Regions from separate parts of the Kaistella flava (ex Peng et al. 2021) genome, predicted to be linked through region 1. Evidence: riboswitches for the same ligand, from Rfam matches in the RefSeq annotation. Region 1 holds a riboswitch; each other region holds the start of a gene.
What was found. A riboswitch is a leader RNA that binds a small molecule or an ion and turns the genes downstream of it on or off. The one in region 1 is predicted to bind S-adenosylmethionine.
Positions count from the first base shown of each region.

Region 2: linked by a shared signal. The riboswitch ahead of Q73A0000_RS15795 (O-acetylhomoserine aminocarboxypropyltransferase/cysteine synthase family protein) and the one ahead of Q73A0000_RS05150 (hypothetical protein) in region 1 are both predicted to bind S-adenosylmethionine.
Region 3: linked by a shared signal. The riboswitch ahead of Q73A0000_RS10455 (alpha/beta fold hydrolase) and the one ahead of Q73A0000_RS05150 (hypothetical protein) in region 1 are both predicted to bind S-adenosylmethionine.

Region 1 is NZ_CP040442.1:1,142,803-1,149,656, forward strand. It holds gene Q73A0000_RS05135 (hypothetical protein) at 1-433, opposite strand, end outside; SAM-I-IV-variant riboswitch at 535-640, shown strand; gene Q73A0000_RS05140 (hypothetical protein) at 694-1,248, shown strand; gene Q73A0000_RS05145 (hypothetical protein) at 1,284-1,526, shown strand; SAM-I-IV-variant riboswitch at 1,632-1,731, shown strand; gene Q73A0000_RS05150 (hypothetical protein) at 1,791-2,450, shown strand; gene Q73A0000_RS05155 (hypothetical protein) at 2,480-3,376, shown strand; gene Q73A0000_RS05160 (hypothetical protein) at 3,366-4,271, shown strand; gene Q73A0000_RS05165 (hypothetical protein) at 4,334-4,867, shown strand; gene Q73A0000_RS05170 (hypothetical protein) at 4,892-5,143, shown strand; gene Q73A0000_RS05175 (endonuclease/exonuclease/phosphatase family protein) at 5,479-6,285, opposite strand; gene Q73A0000_RS05180 (C1 family peptidase) at 6,401-6,854, opposite strand, start outside.
Region 2 is NZ_CP040442.1:3,496,110-3,502,963, reverse strand. It holds gene Q73A0000_RS15810 (hypothetical protein) at 1-557, shown strand, start outside; gene Q73A0000_RS15805 (dodecin family protein) at 646-843, opposite strand; gene Q73A0000_RS15800 (hypothetical protein) at 1,100-1,498, shown strand; SAM riboswitch class I at 1,658-1,763, shown strand; gene Q73A0000_RS15795 (O-acetylhomoserine aminocarboxypropyltransferase/cysteine synthase family protein) at 1,898-3,193, shown strand; gene Q73A0000_RS15790 (carboxypeptidase-like regulatory domain-containing protein) at 3,379-4,440, opposite strand; gene Q73A0000_RS15785 (HAD family hydrolase) at 4,780-5,256, opposite strand; rRNA gene rrf (5S ribosomal RNA) at 5,513-5,620, opposite strand; rRNA gene Q73A0000_RS15775 (23S ribosomal RNA) at 5,797-6,854, opposite strand, start outside.
Region 3 is NZ_CP040442.1:2,352,658-2,359,511, forward strand. It holds gene metH (methionine synthase) at 1-878, opposite strand, end outside; gene tnpA (IS200/IS605 family transposase) at 1,098-1,550, opposite strand; gene Q73A0000_RS10445 (homocysteine S-methyltransferase family protein) at 1,819-2,829, opposite strand; gene Q73A0000_RS10450 (ACT domain-containing protein) at 2,856-4,394, opposite strand; gene Q73A0000_RS10455 (alpha/beta fold hydrolase) at 4,384-5,334, opposite strand; SAM riboswitch class I at 5,388-5,491, opposite strand; gene Q73A0000_RS10460 (MGH1-like glycoside hydrolase domain-containing protein) at 5,605-6,854, shown strand, end outside.

The sequences.
Region 1 (6,854 bases):
AAAGGAAATCCTCATTGGTCAACTTTTCGCGTATAAGTAGGGTTCTCAAGTTATTTTCAAACTTAAAAAAAGCACGGTACAACTCTACTGCTACAAATTCGTTATTATAATCAACAATATGAACCACACCAACAATTTTTTCATTTTCAGTAACAAACTTAATTTCATGTTCATTCACCTTTCTGAATTTTTCCAAAGTAGTCTCTTCAAAAAGCAAATCTTCCGGTGAAAGGCACATATGATGATGCAGCTCTATTTCTGCAAATACATTCTTAATGAGTCTGTACACTTTTTTCCGGTCTTTCGATGGTAAATAAGAAATAGAATTCCTGTGGCAAAACTGGACAAGTCCTTCAACATCGCTGTCATCATAGAAAATTAATTCTTTTACAGCAATATCATTAATGGTGGCATTTTTCAGAGAAGTAATCATCGGTCTATTTTATAAAATCAAATTTAAAAACTTTTAATTGAATTTCACTGTGCAGATAAAATGCATATATCGTGTTTTACTTTGCAATAGAAATCAACGAAACAAATCATCAGGAGAGTCCCGAACAAAGTCACGGGAACACCAACCGAGAGTTAAGCCTCCACGGTGGTATAGAATGAGGGCGACCTGCCAAATATAAAAGGTTACTACAATCATTTTCCTTACTGATGATTTGATGTTTGTTTAAAAATTACAATCATATGGAAACTACTTTTGTACAATGGGCGATGGGTCAATTTTTGATCGTCAATGTAAAAATTCCAGAAAAATATTATGTGGAAATCGAGGTCATTTATCCCTATCCAGGAATAAAAGGAGAATACTTTACAGATGCCGATGACTTGCACGATGAAAATAATTTCTGGATTATAAGGAACCTTATCTTTAGAGTATCACAAGGTTACTTCTACTTTTCACGTTTTGCCAGCGATAGTCTTCATGATAAAGCCAAATTTCTGAACCATGAGTCAACCGAAAGATGTTATCATAGATTCGTTTGGAAAAGTATTGATGAGGAAGTCAGATTTGAATGGTGGGCTGATGATGATATGAAATTCTTCAGTAAACGAACCATCGAAAATATCACTCTTTCCTTAAAGCATTTCATTTTAACGAAACAATCATCTATTGCTGACATTTATGAATATGAAGACCGTGATATCACGCTCCGAAAGATGAGAAATCTAATAACTGAACAAAATTGTGATCATGTTTATATATATATCTATGTGATGGCAGAAATGACACCGAAATAAAAAATTATCATAAAAAAATACAGCGCGAGAAAAATGTGGATTTCGCACAGCAGCTTGAGATTGCCATTACGGAATCTTCATATTCTTATCCCTGCCTATCCCTTACCACTGAATCAAAGTTATTACGCCAAGAATTTGAAAAGTTTACTGATGTAGAAAAGGAATTTTATCTTTCCAGGCATCATGTAAAAGGGAAATGGTTGCCTTATAATGACCTTGCAAAGGAGTGGTTTGACTCCAAAAATGGAATAAATACTAAGACTGCCCGCCAAGAATAATTTTCTTCATCCAAATAAGATTATTTACTATTTAATTCTATAAAAAATAAACTGTGCAGATAGAATGCATATATCATGTTTTACTTTGCAATAGAAATCAACGAAACAAATCATCAGGAGATTCTGCAAATGCGGGACACCAACCGAGAGTTAACCCTCCGCGGTGGTATAGAATGAGGGCGACCTGCCAAAATAAAAGGTTATATCCCAACAATTTCAGCCAAAACCTCCTGTTCATTATTTCGATTTTAAAATTAAAATCCTATGAGAAACAGTATTATCTATTTTGAAAACAACGACAGAATCGTCGTAGGTAATATTTCCATCAGCATGCCGACTTTGGTGGAATTACAAATACTCTCACCTTTTAATGGTTTAGTGCTACAACGAATACCGGAAGATTCAAAAGAATTTAATGACGAAGAACAGAATTCTGCAGGTCAGGATTTGATTCAGAAATGTTTTGAAATTTCAGCGATTATTCAAGAGCATAATAAAATCATCAGAAAAGATTTTCTGCAACTGCTGACCAATCTGGAAAACTTTAATAATGGCAAAAGCGAAATCTACATTCGTAATAGAGATGAACTTTTAGGCGTTTTTATGCGGGCTCATTTTCCTGATTTTAATGACGGAGAAAATTCTAATATCAACTTTAGCGAAGGCATCTTTACTTTTCTTTCCCAATATTTCATCAGCAATGGTAAATGTGCAGATCTGGAAATCACTACAACTTTTACGACTAATCCCAAACCACCTTGTTTTAGTGATCTTGAACAGCAACTGAAAGAATATCTGGCGAAACCTTTTGAAGAGAAACTCTTTCTTCTTGCACAACAAAGTATGAATAAAAGAAAAGGCCATTACGACTGGTTTCTGATGCAGGAATTTATCGAAAATAATGAAAACCATATTCAAGATTAAAATACAATAACTAAAAAAACCCAACTGATATGTGTGTTATTTACCAATTTTCGCGTGAAGAAAATAATATTATTTTTAATATTGAAAATTACATTGAACATCACTTTTATGGTGAAATTATCTTTCCATTTCCCAACATCAAGTTCTATTATTTTACTGAAGAGCATTATTTCCTTCCATACAATATTGAAGAACATGTAAAGGAATATGTAGGAAATCTGATCTCTATTTTAGAAGATATTGCAATAAATATCGAATATATAAAAGAAATTTCTGCAAAATTTTGCCAGTATAACAAGCATTCTGAAGATGGAAAAAATAATATTCGAAGAATTGTAATAGATCCATTTATTGAAAACACGATCAATAAATTTCCTTTCCAAAATGTAGGACTTACATTCAAGCAAAGTCTCGCGGAAGCAATATTTAAAGTTCTTATAAAAAATCCTTACTACAGCATAAGAAATAAAGAAATTCAACACGAAGATATATTTGAAGATATTTTGAGTGAATATAAATACATCATTAATTTAGATGGAGAAGAGAATTGGAGCATTTATCCTAAACTGCACGAAAGGTTTTTTGAAGAAATGGGAGAAGATTGCAAATTGCTAAAAATGCTTCAAACGAATCACAAAAACACCAGAATTCCTGATGAATATTTGGAACAAAGTGGGATCGATGAGTATCTCAACAAGGAAGACGGTAAACTTCCATTATTTATAGGGACACAATTTGGTATTTCACCGAAAATCATACCCGAACTGATAAAAAGAATGGAGGGACAGAAAGTTGTTTTTCTAAATAAATCACAATTATCCGGATATGAACATTCTATGGATTTAAAACTGATTAAGAATGGCGAATTTAAAACACTTAAGAAAATTACAAGAGAACAAATTGAAAATATAAACTATGAGTTGTAATGCGGTAAAGAATAGTGAATATCACTCAAATAAGGAAGGTGAAGACAACAGTCACTTATACGAAATGATATCCGAGGGACAAACAATACTATTTAGAATTGATGAGTACTCACCCCATTTTTTTCAGGGTAAAATCCTCTATCCTTTCACTTTTAAGTTCGATAGTTATTCAGAACAAACATACCATTTTTTGAATTTTAAAGACAGATTAATAGTCTTTGTCAACAAAATGATTTCTTCGCTCAACGAAATATATAACTCCTTAGAAGTATTAAAGAAAGATTACGGGATTTTTTGTTTTTACAATAATGATTTGGAAAAAAGCAAAGAAGTTATTAAGCAGTATTTAATCGAAAGATTCAAATGGGTTAACACTTGTTCTTTTACGCACAAAAATCTAGGAGACACCTTTCTTCACAGCGTTTTGGATTCATTATATGAATATCTCATTGACGAACAACAATTTAAATTTAAGAGGGACCATTCGGAATTTGAAGTGACCGTAAGCAATTTTGTTACGCAACACAGCAATATTTCATTTATAAATCCGGACTTCAGTACAATCTTCGGTCACACTTTGGTTCATGAATTTTACAAAGAGTCAGGTTGTAAAAACATAATATTTAAAACAATTGAATCTACCTGGAATCTGGTAGCAGAAGAATACACTGAAAAATGCACAATCGATGAATATATGCTTGAAGAAGAAAATAAACTGCCCCTAATTATAAGCAGTATGAATTATCCATCGCCGAAATTAACTGATGATTTTGTGGAATTAATGGAAGGACGTGAAGTTGCACTTTACATCATTTCTGGTGTTGATCGTATTGCGGATACGCTGCAGTTGTGTAGAATAATAGATGGTGAATTTATGTTGATTAAAAGAAAATAATTAATCATCAATTTTAAAATTAAGACAACGGTTTAATCTAATCTAAAAACATTGAAAAAGATATGGCAACTAAAACAATAGGTCAGGTTTATAAGCAAAATGTAGAAATTTCTCCAAAAGAATATCTTGAAGTTTATGCAGTTGATGAATCTTCACATGAAGATTTCATTGATCTTAAACTTTTATTTCCGTACCAGGATTACGGTTCAGAATTCTTTGTTGAGGGAGGTTTCGATGCAGAAGAAAGAGTGAAAGTCATCCGAGACATGATGGAAGGATTGGTTCTGGGTTTAGATGTTTTAGACAGAGGTCGGGAAAGTTTTAATTTTAAATTCCACTATGAATCAGATCTTAATAAAACCACCAATGAGACCGGTCGAATTCTGCTTCACGAACAATATCTTACCCGAATTAACAAAGCAATGTGTTTAAATATTTTACCTGAATATATTAGTAAAAGTTTATTACAGAAAAACAGAGAAATTGCAGTTGAATTATTGCATAAAAATCAAATTCCTAATAAAAGTAAATTTGGTAAAGATGCTTTCAGATTTATTATTTCAAAGATGACAGATAAAATAATTACGTTGGTTTAAAGCGTAATCAAAAACAAACATATAATGATAAAACAGGAACAACTTTGGAAGCATCGTCTGGCTGCACAAACCGATGAAGAACTTATCAAAAGTTTCAACAAGGAAGTGTGTAATCCTGGTTGGACAACTGCACGTGGAACCTACCTTCATCTGATGAGAAACGAATTTAGGAACAGAAGTTTCGATAGCAGTTTAATCATCAACGAAAACACTTTTAAACTTGCTAAAAAAATCGTTATACGGAATAATATTGTTGTCTATAGAGAGGATTTATAATAGTGGCATTTGAAATTTTAAAAAGCAAGTTTACCATTAAAAATAACAGAGAATGTTGTCGGGATTCAACTAGTATAAAGGTTAATAATAACTCCTAATCTATTTTTATAAAATCAATAATCTCCAAAATTTTTTGTGAGGGCATGTTTTATTTAGCTCTATTAGATATTTGGATTTGCAATACGTTTGTAATGAAGGCACAAAGACACTAATTTTTGTTTTAAAATATTGCGTAAGGCAAGTTTTAGATAATATAAAATTAATTTCTACCTGTAATTTGTATTAATACGTCTACATCCATATGATTTGCGTTAACCGTGCGCCAATTATATGATTTAGTTTACCACTGCAAATTCAAACCAAATAGGAATATGATCCGAGATTTTTCTAGCATCCTCCAGCGAATTGAAATTTTTGTAAAAGTGAATAACTCCTGAATTGAGATGTTTGATTTTAGCCGCATTGAAATACATATTATCAAATTCTGAGGCTAAACATAAATCCTCTCGACATTCCTTTTTCAATGATGTTTTTTGGTTCATTAATATCGATCGATAACCCATCTTCTTTAAAGGATTGAAAACCGTATGTGATTGCGGACAATTGAAATCACCCGCAAAAATCAAGTTTAAGTTAGGATATTCATGGGGCAAAAACTTAAAGTACTTAATTTCAGTTTCCGGTTGTCTATTTTTAGTAATCGCATGAAAATTAACTACAGTGAACTGTTTGCCCTCATATTGAAAAGTACAGAAGTAGGGCTCTCTATCAATCTCTAAATGGAATTTTCGTTCAAGCCAAGCTTTTCCTATTTTCTTGACTTTACTTGTTTTCCAGATAAACGCATAGCGTTCCGTTTTGTAGGCGCTGCTACTCGTTGGGTCACTAATGGTATAATCCCATTTAGCTCCTTTACGATTCAATTCATCTGCTAATCTAGCCACTGTTTGCGCTCCACCATAACCCGCTACAACTTCCTGTATAGCTATAATATCATAGTTTTTTACGGTTTCGGCAACATAAGTGATCGTAAAATCTGATTTTGATTTGCCTAGGTTTTCGATGTTCCAAGAGAGGAGTTTGATTTGGGCGTTAAGGATTGTTATAAAAAATAGAAAGCAGATTGAAATAGCAATTTTCATTAATCAATTATTTTTTGTAGTTGCTCATTTAGTCTTAAAAACTCGGAAATTATAAAAACAAAATCTTCGATTAGCGTTAAAGCAGTTTACGTCTTTGCTGACGATTAATAATACACTATAAATTAAACCTCGCAATATCCTCAACATTTTCAATAGCCGCTACCTGAATTGCCACATATTTCTTCTTGTTGTCGCTTCTGAAAGTTAAAATTGGATTTATCGCCGCATCCCTATGTCTTGCAAACTCGCTAAGCTTAGAATCTTCATTACTTGAAATTTTTTCGTGAATAACATAGTTTTGAATATTGATTGAGTTTGCGGTCTGCTTTATATTACAAAAAGGCATCGACACGTTTTGAATATTTCTTATTGTACTTTGGAGAACAGGAGCAGGTTCTAAATATGGATATTCTACTCTGTTTTGAATGTAGTCTACAATACTCATTTCTAAAATCCCGTCGATATTTTCAGAGATATTTAGAAAATAATTTTTATATAAATCATTGTAAACCTGGTCAACATTATCGGAAGCCGGATCGTAGTCTCTGTGGAAAATAGTGGAGAAATTG
Region 2 (6,854 bases), 1.4 Mb from region 1:
TACTCTATTTTTCACTCTTAATTCCAATCAATTTCTTAGCTCAAGAACAAACAACATCCGAAAAATTCTGGACACAATTAGAAGCACATTGTGGAAAATCATACCAAGGCGAAATAATTTCTGGAGGAGCTGAAGGTGACGGATTTACCGGAAAGAAATTAGTAATGCACGTTCGGTCTTGTAAAAAAAATGATATTAGAATTCCATTTTTCGTAGGGGACGATAAATCCAGAACTTGGGTTTTACATAAAAATACCAACAAAATTCTAAGCTTAAAGCACGATCATCGAAATCCAGATGGCACAGAAGAGAAAGTAACTCAATATGGCGGTACAAACTCAAATGTAGGTTTGAAGAATCTTCAGATGTTTCCGGCTGACGAACACAGTACGAAGATGTTGCCAAAAGCTGCTACTAATCTTTGGTGGTTTACCATTGATGCAGAAAGTTTCACTTATAACCTTCGCCGAATCGGGAACGAGCGTTTATTTACTGTTCGTTTTGATTTAACTAAAAAGATTGAAACTCCAGGCGCACCTTGGGGAACAAAAGAATAATAATAATCGAAAATATTGCAGATTACAACCATAAAAAAATCCATTTTGAAACAAACAAAATGGATTTCTTCATGAGCAGAATATTCAATTATTCAACTCTGAAAGAAACTTTACAGACACATCCGTAAGTTGAAATCTCACCATCTTTCACGTGGCATTTCATGTCTTTTACGTAAACGCTATCAATGTTTTTAACCGTTTTCGAAACTTCCTTCACGGCATTTTTTATAGCGTCATCAAAACTAATTTCTGAAGTAGCAATTACTTCAAGCACTTTTACTATCATAATATTTGTTTTTAATTTACTTTAAAATTAATATAAAAATTAGGAGCCTACTAGATGTTTAACAAACTTTAAGATAATGAGTTAAGAAATATAATTTCATTTTTTATTTCAAATAAGAGAAAAACGCTCTTACTCTAAAGGTACAAAAAGACACATTTCTTACTCATAACTCACCAACCAATTATGGGTTTTTCAACCCTAAATTCATATTTATTACCACACTACCTTTGAGTGAATAACCACAAAACTTAATACCATGAAAAATCTAATCGCACCATTAATTTTTTATTTTCTTCTGCCGACAATTAGTTGTAAAAACTCACCAGAAGTGGCAGAAAACAAAAACGACTTGGAAAATACAGCGTGGTACGGAGTTGCAAATATTCCAACTGCAGAAAATGTTACTTTTAAATTTACTGACAATGAGTTTAAAGTATATGTGAAGGATAAAGTTGTAGAGGAAATGAAATATAAAGTAAATAATGATTCTCTAATTATCACCAAAATCATCGGTGGTTCACCATGTCCCGTAAACAGTAAAGGAATTTACCAATATTCGATTGAAAACCAAAAATTAAGTTTAAAATTCATTTCAGAAGAATGTGATTCCAGACAATACAATCTTAATATTTCTAATTTTGTTGAAGTGAAATAATGTCCGAATTTAATTGACCAAAAGATTGATTTAATTAAACAGTATTTTCATTCAAATCGACCTAAAAAATATTAACATTAAAAATTTTATGACATTTTGTTGGAGATTAAAAAAAATTATATAGATTTGCACCTCTAAAGACGTTCTTTAAAAAATCGCAACTTATTCAGAAAAGTGGAGGGAATTGACCCTTTGAAACTTTGGCAACCTGTTTAGAAATAAATAAGGTGCAAAATTCAACTCGTTAGCGCGGGAAAGATAAGTCAGATATTAAAATTTAGAAAAAAGAAATTCTATATATTAAGCTCTTTTGATTTGTCGAAAGAGCTTTTTTTATGCTCTTTCGACAAGTATTTCAAAGGATAAGTTGCCCAAAATTTAAAACAAATAAATTAAAATATGAGCAATTTAAAATTTGAAACTTTGCAAGTTCACGCCGGTCAAACCGTAGATTCAACCACCAATTCTAGAGCAGTTCCGCTCTATCAAACCGCCTGTTATACCTTTAATGATGCAGAACATGCTGCTAATCTTTTTGGTTTAAAAGAATTCGGAAATATCTACACGCGCTTGATGAATCCAACAACAGATGTTTTCGAAAAAAGACTGGCAGCTTTGCATGGCGGCGTTGCAGCCTTAGCAACAAGTTCTGGTCATGCTGCACAATTTTTAGCCTTGACTAATATCCTTCAAAACGGCGATAATTTCGTGAGTTCACCTTATTTGTACGGCGGAAGTTATAACCAGTTCAAAGTATCTTTTAAAAAATTAGGAATACAAACTCGCTTTGCAGAAGATAACGAACCTGAAAGTTTTGAAACACTTATTGATGAAAATACAAAAGCCATTTATCTTGAAACGATTGGAAATCCCAGTTTAAATATTCCCGATTTTGAAGCGGTTGCAGAAGTTGCCAAAAAACATGGTATTCCCTTAATTGTTGACAACACTTTCGGAGCTGGCGGATATCTTTTTCAACCATTAAAACATGGTGCTAATATTGTCGTAGAATCAGCTACCAAATGGATTGGTGGACACGGAACTTCAATTGGTGGAATCATTATCGATGGTGGAAATTTTGATTGGAGCAACGGAAAATTCCCACAATTATCAGAACCTTGTGAGAGTTATCACGGTCTGGTTTTCACTGATGTTTTCGGCGTGAATTCTCAATTTGGAAATATCGCTTTTATCATCAAAGCCAGAGTGGAAGGTATGCGAGATTTTGGTCCCACAATTTCTCCTTTCAACTCTTTTCTACTATTACAAGGTCTGGAAACATTGTCACTTCGTTTAGAAAGAACGGTAAGTAATGCACAAACAATTGCTGATTTTTTGGAAAATCATCCGAAAGTTGAAAAAGTTTTATATCCAGGTTTATCCAATTTCCCAGATCATGAAAATGCAAAGAAATATTTAAAAAGAGGATTCGGTGGCGTGTTAAGTTTTGATATTAAAGGAGGAAAAGAATCCGCCGTAAAATTCATTAATCATTTATCATTAATTAGCCACGTTGCGAATGTTGGAGATTCGAAAACTTTAATTATCAATCCGTCTTCAACAACGCATGAGCAATTATCTGATGCCGAAAGAGAAAAAGCCGGAATTCGTCCGGGACAAATAAGACTGAGCGTTGGAATCGAACACATCGATGATATTATCGCTGATTTAGAATCAGGTTTTTCGATTATTTAGACCGCAAAAGAGCTAAAAGAAATAATAAAGTTTCGTGGAAAAAGAATGCAAAAGTTCAAAGCATTATCCACCACATGAGTCTTTCTTGCCACGAATACACGAATTTCATTCGTGTATTCGTGGCATTTTTTATAAAATATAATTTTCACCTTATTATCTTATAATTTTTTGAAAACCGCTGTTGTTTAATCAATCTTCGGTTCATAATCGAGCGGAAGAAAATTTCCCATTTTATTATTACTCAAACTTCCCTGTAAAATCATTTGTTCAGGATCCGAAGAATTTCCATCTGGGTAAATATCAAATGAATTCCCATCCACATAAATATAAGAAGTCTGCTGGACCATCGAAGTTTCTTTAACAATTTTAGACTTAACAATTGCAAAATAATGCTTCGGATAATTCACCTGAAGAATATCTTTAAATGCTAATGTTTTTTTATCACCAACCTTTTCAATAAAAGAAGAAGTGGGAATTTTCGTCTCAATAACAGCCAAAGCTTTTTCTTTAGCCACTATTTTATCTTTATCAAGTTTAACAATATGATTTACCCAAAATCCCTGCTCTGCAATTTGATCTTGATAAGCACTTCTCAGAAAATGCATGATACTTCCGTGGTAAGCATTCAGGCGATTAACTTCATTTATTTTCTTCGGATTAACATCTTTAAAAAAAGAAGTTCCGGAATAAGCGACCGTATTATTTCTAAAATCCGCTTCAAAATTCAAAAGATTAAATTGAATCTGATACGCCAATCGTTTATTCTCAATAATTAAAGTCTGCGGGGCTTTCACTTTCAAAATTTGATTCTTTTTGTCGAAAGCAAACTTCAGCGTTTTCTGATTTTTTATTTTCACATTTTCCTGATCAATCCCTACAAATTGTCCCAGAAAATAACTGATAAATTTATTGTAAGCTTCGTCGGTATATGGAATCAGCACAACTTCTTCAATATCCTGAACTTTAAGTAACACGATTTTTACCTTCTTTCCAACAGCCTCAGAAATCTGCACCGAAAAAGTTTCATACCCATTTTTCTGAAAAACAAGCGCAGCATTTTTTTGATTTTGCACATCGAGCGAAAAATTCCCATTGCCGTCAGAAACCGTATAGATTTTGGAACCGTCAACATAAATATTAACCTCCGAAAGTGGTCTGTCATTTTCTGTAAAAGTAATCCCGGAAATAACCTGTGCCTGAAAACCTGCAGTCAGAAAAAGAACGATAAAAACTAAAAATTTATTCATCTCGCAATATTACTAAAAAGTAAACAATAGTTTCAAAATTTTAAATAAAAGGAGCATAAAGATTTTCTCTGTTCTCGAAGAGCAGTCCCGCTGTCCGCTATATCTTTATTGTCTCGTTTCTAAAAACGAGACAATAAAGGATGCCGCTTCCATCGTGGCTATAACTTTAGTCAGTGCTTCTTTTAAAAAAATAAAAATATTTATAACAGAAACGTAGAATCATACAAAAGAAAATCCTTAAAAAATTGTAATATAAAAGAGAGCAATATTATTTACTTATCATTCCCTGAAGTTTCAGATCATGTAAATTCTTTTAGAAAATAACCAGATAATATATTGTTAACTTCTGAGTGTAGCAGAAATTCGTTTAGGATTATCGATTAAATCAAGCGCATCAAGAATATTAGTACAAGCAATATTCGAAACCATAAGTGCCTCAACTGACGCACCTTCTTTTTGAATAAGTATAATACCAATTACTGAGCGCTGTACCATCTCTCTATCCTTACTACCATTACCAATACTGATCACGGACTCTTTCCCCAACATCTCAACATACTTTCCTTTTTCAATATTTTGATTATGCGCGGAAAGCAATTTTAATGTACAGGAGATTCCTTCAAGTTCTTTTTCTGCAGTTCCGAAACTATTACCTGTAACAATATGAACTTGTAATTTTTCAGAAATCAGATTAAGTTTCTCTTTCACTCCAGCAATTAATTTTCCATCAATTGCAAGCGTACCATTGAAATCAACCATCAAATGTTGCAAGTGCAACTCGTCCTCTCTAAAACCGGGAATAAGAATACTAAGCATAATATTATGTTATATTTTAATAAAATAAAAGATCCTGACAAAAACACAAGATAAGTTAGTCTATAAAAAATAAATTTTAGATAATAAATATTTTCAGCAATAGATCTGGATTAAGGAGTTAAGAATATTAAGATTTTCGATAAAAATGGTAATGCCAAATCCGTCTATTATCTTTTGGTCTTCTCTTTGTCCTTGTCTTTTCTTTGGTTTTTGGGCACAAAAAAAACCTCAATCATTTCTGATTGAGGTTTAAAAAAACTGGCGGCGACCTACTCTCCCGCGTTAGCAGTACCATCGGCGCTAGAGGGCTTAACTTCTGTGTTCGGAATGGGAACAGGTGAGCCCCTCTGCTAAAACCACCCTAAAGGTTGTTTTGTACAAAAGGATGTACAGTATATTGTAATTAGGCTGTAGATTTTAGGTGGTAGGTAGTAGACCATGGGTCTATTATCTATCAGTCTATTATCTTTTAGTCTAATAGTTATCGATAAAAATTATCACAAAGAGCAAACCTTGTTGCACTGTCGAGTACCTTAATTAGGCAATAAATCTACGGGTAATTAGTACTACTCGGCTATGACATTACTGCCTTTACACCTATAGCCTATCAACGTTGTCATCTCCAACGACCCTTAAAAGATGTCTCATCTTGAGGCAGGTTTCGCACTTATATGCTTTCAGTGCTTATCCTTTCCAAACGTAGCTACTCAGCGGTGCTCCTGGCGGAACAACTGATACACCAGAGGTTTGTTCAAATCGGTCCTCTCGTACTAGATTCAAGCCCTCTCAAACATCTAACGCCCGCAATAGATAGAGACCGAACTGTCTCACGACGTTCTGAACCCAGCTCGCGTGCCACTTTAATGGGCGAACAGCCCAACCCTTGGGACCTTCTCCAGCCCCAGGATGTGACGAGCCGACATCGAGGTGCCGAACCTCCCCGTCGATATGAGCTCTTGGGGGAGACTAGCCTGTTATCCCCGGAGTACCTTTTATCCTATGAGCGATGGCCCTTCCATACGGAACCACCGGATCACTATGTCCTGCTTTCGCACCTGATCGACTTGTAGGTCTCACAGTCAAGCACCCTTATGCCATTACACTCTACGCACGGTTACCAAGCGTGCTGAGGGTACCTTTGAAAGCCTCCGTTACTCTTTTGGAGGCGACCACCCCAGTCAAACTACCCACCACGCACTGTCCTTCCGTTAGGAAGTTAGGCTCCAAATAAACAAAGGGTGGTATTTCAACGTTGACTCCACTGACACTAGCGTGCCCGCTTCAAAGTCTCCCACCTATCCTACACATTGTTTATTCAAAGTCAATACGAAGTTATAGTAAAGGTTCACAGGGTCTTTTCGTCCCATTGCGGGTACTCGGCATCTTCACCGAGACTACAATTTCACAGAGCTCATGGTTGAGACAGTGCCCAGATCGTTACACCATTCGTGCAGGTCGGAACTTACCCGACAAGGAATTTCGCTACCTTAGGACCGTTATAGTTACGGCCGCCGTTTACTGGGGCTTCAGTTAATTGCTTCGGTTACCCTAACAACCTTCCTTAACCTTCCAGCACCGGGCAGGTGTCAGACCCTATA
Region 3 (6,854 bases), 1.2 Mb from region 1:
TCGGTCGCATCATCTCTTCGGTCGAGCATCACGTCTTCAACCAATTCCAATAATTCTTTCGGGATTTCATCATAGACTTCCAACATGGTCGGATTCACGATTCCCATATTCATTCCCGCTTTAATCGCATGATATAGAAAAACAGAATGCATCGCTTCCCGAACATTATCATTTCCTCTAAACGAAAACGAAACGTTCGAAACTCCGCCACTCACTGAAACATTCGGTAGATTTTCACGAACCCATTTTGTAGCGTCGATAAAATCCAAAGCATTTCTTCGGTGTTCGTCCATTCCGGTTGCAACGGGGAATATATTCAAATCGAAAATAATATCTTCGGAAGGAAAACCAACTTTGTTGACCAAAATATCATATGATTTTTTGCAGATTTCTATTCTTCGGTAGTAATTGTCGGCTTGTCCATTTTCATCAAAAGCCATTACAATTACTGCTGCGCCGTATCTTTTAATGGTTTTCGCATGATGAATAAATTCCGCTTCGCCTTCCTTTAAACTAATGGAATTTACCACACATTTTCCTTGAACGACTTGCAATCCGGCTTCAAGAATTTCCCATTTCGAAGAATCAATCATAATAGGAATTCGCGAAATATCGGGTTCTGAAGCGATTAAATTCAGGAATTTCACCATCGCGTATTTTCCGTCAAGTAATCCATCATCAAAATTGACATCTAAGATTTGTGCACCGCCGTCAACCTGATCACGGGCAACATCAATGGCTTCTGAATATTTTTCCTCTTTAATTAATCGAAGAAATTTTTTAGAACCAGCGACATTGGTTCGTTCTCCAACATTAATAAAATTGGATTCCGGCGTTGTAATTAAAGGTTCGAGACCTGAGAGTTTTAGATATTTCATTTTTTCTTATTCTTTTTAAAAGCCACGAAGTGGCGCAATCATCAGCATTATGTGAAGCGCAATGAATTGGCGTTATAATCAACATTGGAAAAACCCAATGAAACAGAGCATTTTCATATACAAGCCACGAAGTGGCGACATCAATAGCATTGGGTGCAGCCCAATGAAAATAAACGGTGTGAATCAAAGCCACGAAGTGGCGAAATCCTTGACCATATTTTAATCCCAAACATATCTTTCATCATATTCAACATCATATTTCTTTAAAAATCCTAAAAATTCTTCCTGAAATGATTTCTTTTGATGATGTTCTTCCTGATTAATAATATATTTTTTCACCACTTCAATTTCAGTCGGATTTACCGAAAATGCTCCATATCCATTTTGCCAATAGAAATTTTCGAATTCCTTACCTTTTGTTTTGATCCATTTTGAAGAATGTGACTTTACCTCTTCCAGCAGTTTCATTAAGGCAATCTTCTTTGATAATAAACATAAAATATGAACGTGATCTTTATGTCCACCAACTTGAACCGGATTACATTCCAAATTTTTACAAATACCTCCTAAATAATTAAACAATTCTTCTTGTATTGCTTCTGTTATTAAAGGACTTCTGTGTTTGGTACTAAAAACCAAATGCACATAGATTTTGTTTAAAGATTGTCCCATTTTTTTTGTATTTATTGTAATTACATATATAAAATTTCTGAATTCATACGGCTGCACTTTGCTTAGTTATGTTTTTGATTTCAGTCTTTCAGACCTTAATTTATTTCTTTCGTATTCTATATTCATTGGGCCGCGCTTCGCTTACCCAATGCTATTGATTGCGCCACTTCGTGGCTTTACGGTGATATTCAACAATTTATCAATGTAACATTTTACCACTGTCTTACGATGATTCATTCATGTTCAATTGCTATCGATTTTTACAGTTTTAGATTTTGACGCTAATTTTTCTAGGTTCATAATCCTTCACCAAATCTGCAATCGCTTTAATATGTGGTGGTGTCGTTCCACAACAACCTCCAATAATATTGATGAGACCTTTTTCGGCATATTCGCGAATTTGTTCTGCCATGAATTCTGGACTTTCATCGTATTGACCGAAAGCATTTGGTAATCCAGCATTTGGATAAGCCGAAATAAAGAAATCTGAATTTTTGGATAAGGTTTCTAAATAAGGCGTCAACTGTTTCGCTCCTAAAGCACAGTTTAATCCGACACTCAATAAATTTAAATGCGAGATTGAAATCAAAAATGCTTCTGCAGTTTGTCCGCTCAAAGTTCTTCCTGACGCATCGGTAATCGTTCCTGAAACCATGATTGGAATTTTAATATTTCTTTCCTCCTGAATTTCATCAATCGCAAAAAGTGCGGCTTTAGCATTTAAAGTATCGAAGATTGTTTCTACCAAAAGAATATCTGAACCGCCATCTAAAAGTGCTTCTGCCTGTAATTTATACGCCAAACGCAATTCATCAAAAGTGATGGCGCGAAAACCCGGATCATTAACATCCGGACTTAAACTTGCGGTTTTATTGGTTGGTCCCATCGAACCCGCAACAAATCTTGGTTTGTCAGGATTGAGATTGGTAAATTCATCACAAATCTTTCTCGCAATTTTCGCAGATTCATAATTGAGTTCGTAAACCAATTCTTCCATGTGATAATCTGCCATGGCGATGGTTGTTCCAGAAAAAGTATTCGTTTCTATAATATCAGCATCGGCTTCTAAATACTTTCTATGAACTTCTTCGATGGCTTGTGGTTGCGTCAGTGAAAGCAAATCGTTGTTTCCTTTTAAAAAATATTCCCAATCTTTGAATCGTTCGCCGGGGTAATCTTCTTCCGAAAATTTATAGCGTTGAAGCATCGTTCCCATCGCTCCATCGAGGACGAGGATTCTTTCGTTTAAGGCTTTATAAAGTGCTGCTGTATTTTTCATTTTTTTTAAATAAATTAAAATGACGGTTATTTATTTTCAGACAATCTTAGAATATCTCCGAATACACCACGGGCAGTTACTTTGGCTCCGGCTCCGGCACCCATAATTACGATCGGATTCTCGCCATAACTTTCCGTGTAAATTTCAAAAATAGAATCTGAACCTTTTAATTGTCCAAGTGCAGAATTGGCGGGAACAGAAATTAACTGAACATCAAGTTCTCCTTTTTCCTTCTGCAAATCGCCATGTAAGTCGCCTATCAAACGTAGAACATGATTTTCTTTTTGATTCTTTTTCACTTCATCGAAATGAGCATCTAACACATCCAAACTGTTTAGGAAATCATCTTTATCAAGATTCACTAAACTTTCCGGAATTAAACTTTGAACACTGATGTCGCTAAATTCATTACTTAAATCAAGTTCTCTTGCCAGGATTAAAAGTTTCCGCGCTACATCGTTTCCTGATAAATCTTCGCGCGGATCGGGTTCTGTAAATCCTTGATCCATGGCTTCTTTTAAAATGGTAGAAAATTTCTCGTCTCTCACTGAAAAATTATTAAAAATATAACTGAGCGAACCGGAGAAAACGCCTTTAATTCGAGTGATATTTTCGCCCGACAAATGCAGCAATTTAATGGTATCAATTAAAGGTAAACCAGCGCCAACATTTGTCTCATAGAGATATTTTTTATTTTTCTTATTTAAAATATGTCTGAAATTGCGGTATTCAGAAATTGGTAAAGTGTTGAAAATCTTATTTGAAGAAACCAGATCAAAACCATTTTCTGCCAAACGCGTATAATTTTTCACAAAATCTACACTCGCCGTATTATCGACTACGATTAAGTTTTCTAATTGATTAACCTGTGAGAATTTAATTAAAGAATCCATATTCGATTCATGTTCTGCCACTAAAACATCCTGCTCCCAATTTTCATTAAAGCCATTTTTATTAAAGGCAATCTTTCTGGAATTTGCCACCGCAACGATTTTTAAATCAAGTTTTTTACGATTGCGGATTACTTCTGAATTTTCTAATACCTGGTTAATCAAAGTCGATCCAACTTTACCGTGACCAATCATCGCTAAATGAACGGTTTTAGGTTTTGAAAAAATCTCTGCTTCGATGATATTTTTCGCTTTCTCATCTTGACTAGAAGTAACCACCAAATTAATTCGATTCTCTGTAGAGACTTGATTTAGAATCAATGGAAAAATATTATTTCTTCCTAATTCAGAAGTGATTTTATTAAAATCTTTAGCCACAAAACCTAACACGGAAACGTTATTAACACTGAAAATTTGATTTACTTTCCCCGATTTTCTCTCGCTTTCGAACTCGTCGATCAAACAGTTTACGGCTTTTTCAGAGTCGCTTTCGTTGACTAAAACTGAAATCCCGTTTTCTACGGCTTGTTGAGAAATTACACCAACGCTAATTCTTGCGTAAGTCAATGCCTTAAAGATTCTGCCATCAATACCGATTTCACCTAAGAAATCTTTTCCTTCGAATTTGATGATTGATTTATTTTTTAAAATCTTTATTTCGTTATTATTTTTCATGAATGATATTATTTAAAATTTGATTGAGTTGTTCGTATTCCATTAAAAAAGCATCGTGCCCGTGAATGGATTTTATTTCGTGATAAAAAGTGTTTGATTTTATAGGCATTAAAGAATCTCGACATCGATGCATTTCAAAAGCTGGAAAAAACAAATCAGAATCAACACCGATGAGATGAATATTTGCTTCGATTTTATTTAATTGTTTTTCATCTGTATTAATGGTCATTAACAAATGATTCATCAATCGATAAGCCTCCAGACTAAATCGCCCGTTTAATTTTTCACCGTGGAAATTGAGCCAGTCATGGGAATTTAAAATTTGCTTTTCAGGATGAATTTCGTTTTTAAATCTTTCGTTTAGAGATGCAGGAGTTCGATAACACAACATGGCGTGTACTCTGGCTTTTTGCAAAGGTTGATGTGGTTGATCCAACAAATATTGCTGAACCAAACATTGTGCATTCAACCAATCAGATGTTTTATAATCACACGCAATCGGAACAAAATTTTCTGCCAGATCAGGACTAATCGCTAACATTTCCCAACCAATCGCGCCTCCCAACGAACCGCCAATTAAAGTATGAAGTTTAGAAACTTTTAAAAATGATAAACCTTGAAGGAAAATATTTGCAATATCTTTCGGTTTAAAATCCTGGTAATTTTCAATTAAATTTCCATCGAAACCGTTTCCTGGAATATTAAAACAAATGACAGAGAAAGTATTGGTGTCAATGATTTTGTCTTCACCGATTAAAGAATTCCACCAACCGTTTTCTCCAGCAACATTTGAATTTCCGGTGAAAGCATGATTGACCAAAACAATTGGCGCAGAATGTAATTCCTGACCAAATATTTGATACGACAAATCGATATCAAGGATTTTTCCTGATACTAACTGATGATTTTTGATTTTGATATGTTGTAGCGAAGTTTTCAATTTTTCTTAAAATTAAAATTGAAAATGCTACCTGAGAAAGGTAAAAATAGTTTCTGTTATCTCTTCCCAAATAGGGATAGAATGTAGCACCTTCTCCGTTTCCGAAGGGTTGCCAAGGTTTCATTGAGTCTAATCTCTCCACCTTTCTTAATAACATTTTCAAATATGTAAATGAACTTATTTCGGTGCAAAGGAAAGCATTAAAATATAACCTCACAAATTTTAGGAAAATTTTTTATTCCTTAATTTCGCAGCAGAAATTATTTTAGAATGACGACGGAGAAAGAAAGAATGCTCGATGAAAACTGGAAAACCTGGGGACCTTACGTTAGTAACAGACAGTGGGGAACGGTTCGTGAGGATTACAGCAATAATGGAAATGCCTGGGGATATACCACTTACAATGACGCAATCAGCAGAGCATATCGCTGGAGTGAAGACGGAATCGCAGGAATCTGTGATGCAAAACAACGGTTATGTTTTGCCTTTTCTTTTTGGAATCGAAAAGACAAAATGATCAAAGAACGTTTCTTCGGCTTGAGTAATCACGAAGGAAATCATGGCGAGGATGTAAAAGAAATCTACTATTATCTCGACAATACACCGACGCATTCCTACATGAAAATGGTGTATAAATATCCGATTAACGAATTTCCTTATGATCATTTAATTGCAGAAAACAGAAGAAGATCAAAACAAGATCCCGAGTTTGAATTAATCGATACGGGAATATTTAATGATAATAATTACTTCGATATATTCATTGAATATGCTAAAATCAATCATGATGATTATTTGATTCGCGTCACTGCAAAAAATAGAAGTGGACATAAAGCACCGCTGGTTATTATTCCAACACTTTGGTTTAGAAATAATTGGAGATGGGGCTACGGCGAATACGAACCTCACCTAAAATCTTCGGCGAGTGGTGATATTGAAATTCATCATGAGTCTTTATCGGTCATAAAATTATATTCCAGAGATCAAAATACGGAAGCGCTTTTTTGCAATAACGAAAGTAATCCAGCAAAAATACATGGCGCAAGCAGCGAACCAAAATATTATAAAGACGGTATCAATAATTTTCTAGTTCATGACGACAAAAACGCGGTGAATCCTGATAAATCCGGAACAAAAGCGTGCTTCATCATCAACACAGAAATCGACGCGGGAGGAAGTCAATCTTTCGATTTCCGATTGAGTCCGCATGAAATGGAAAATGCCTTCTTTGACTTCGACGATGTTTTTAGTTTAAGACAAAAAGAAGCAGATGAATTTTACGGTGGAATACAGAAAGAGATTACGGATGAAGAAGAGAAAATGATTCAAAGGCAAGCTTTTGCCGGTTTATTATGGAACAAACAATTCTATCATTACAATGTTTCTAAATGGTTGAAAGGTGATCCTAATCTCGAAGCCCCAAGAAATTTCGACCATCATGTTCGAAATAAAGAATGGGAACACATGCAGAACAAAGACATAATTTCGATGCCTGACAAATGGGAATATCCATGGTTTGC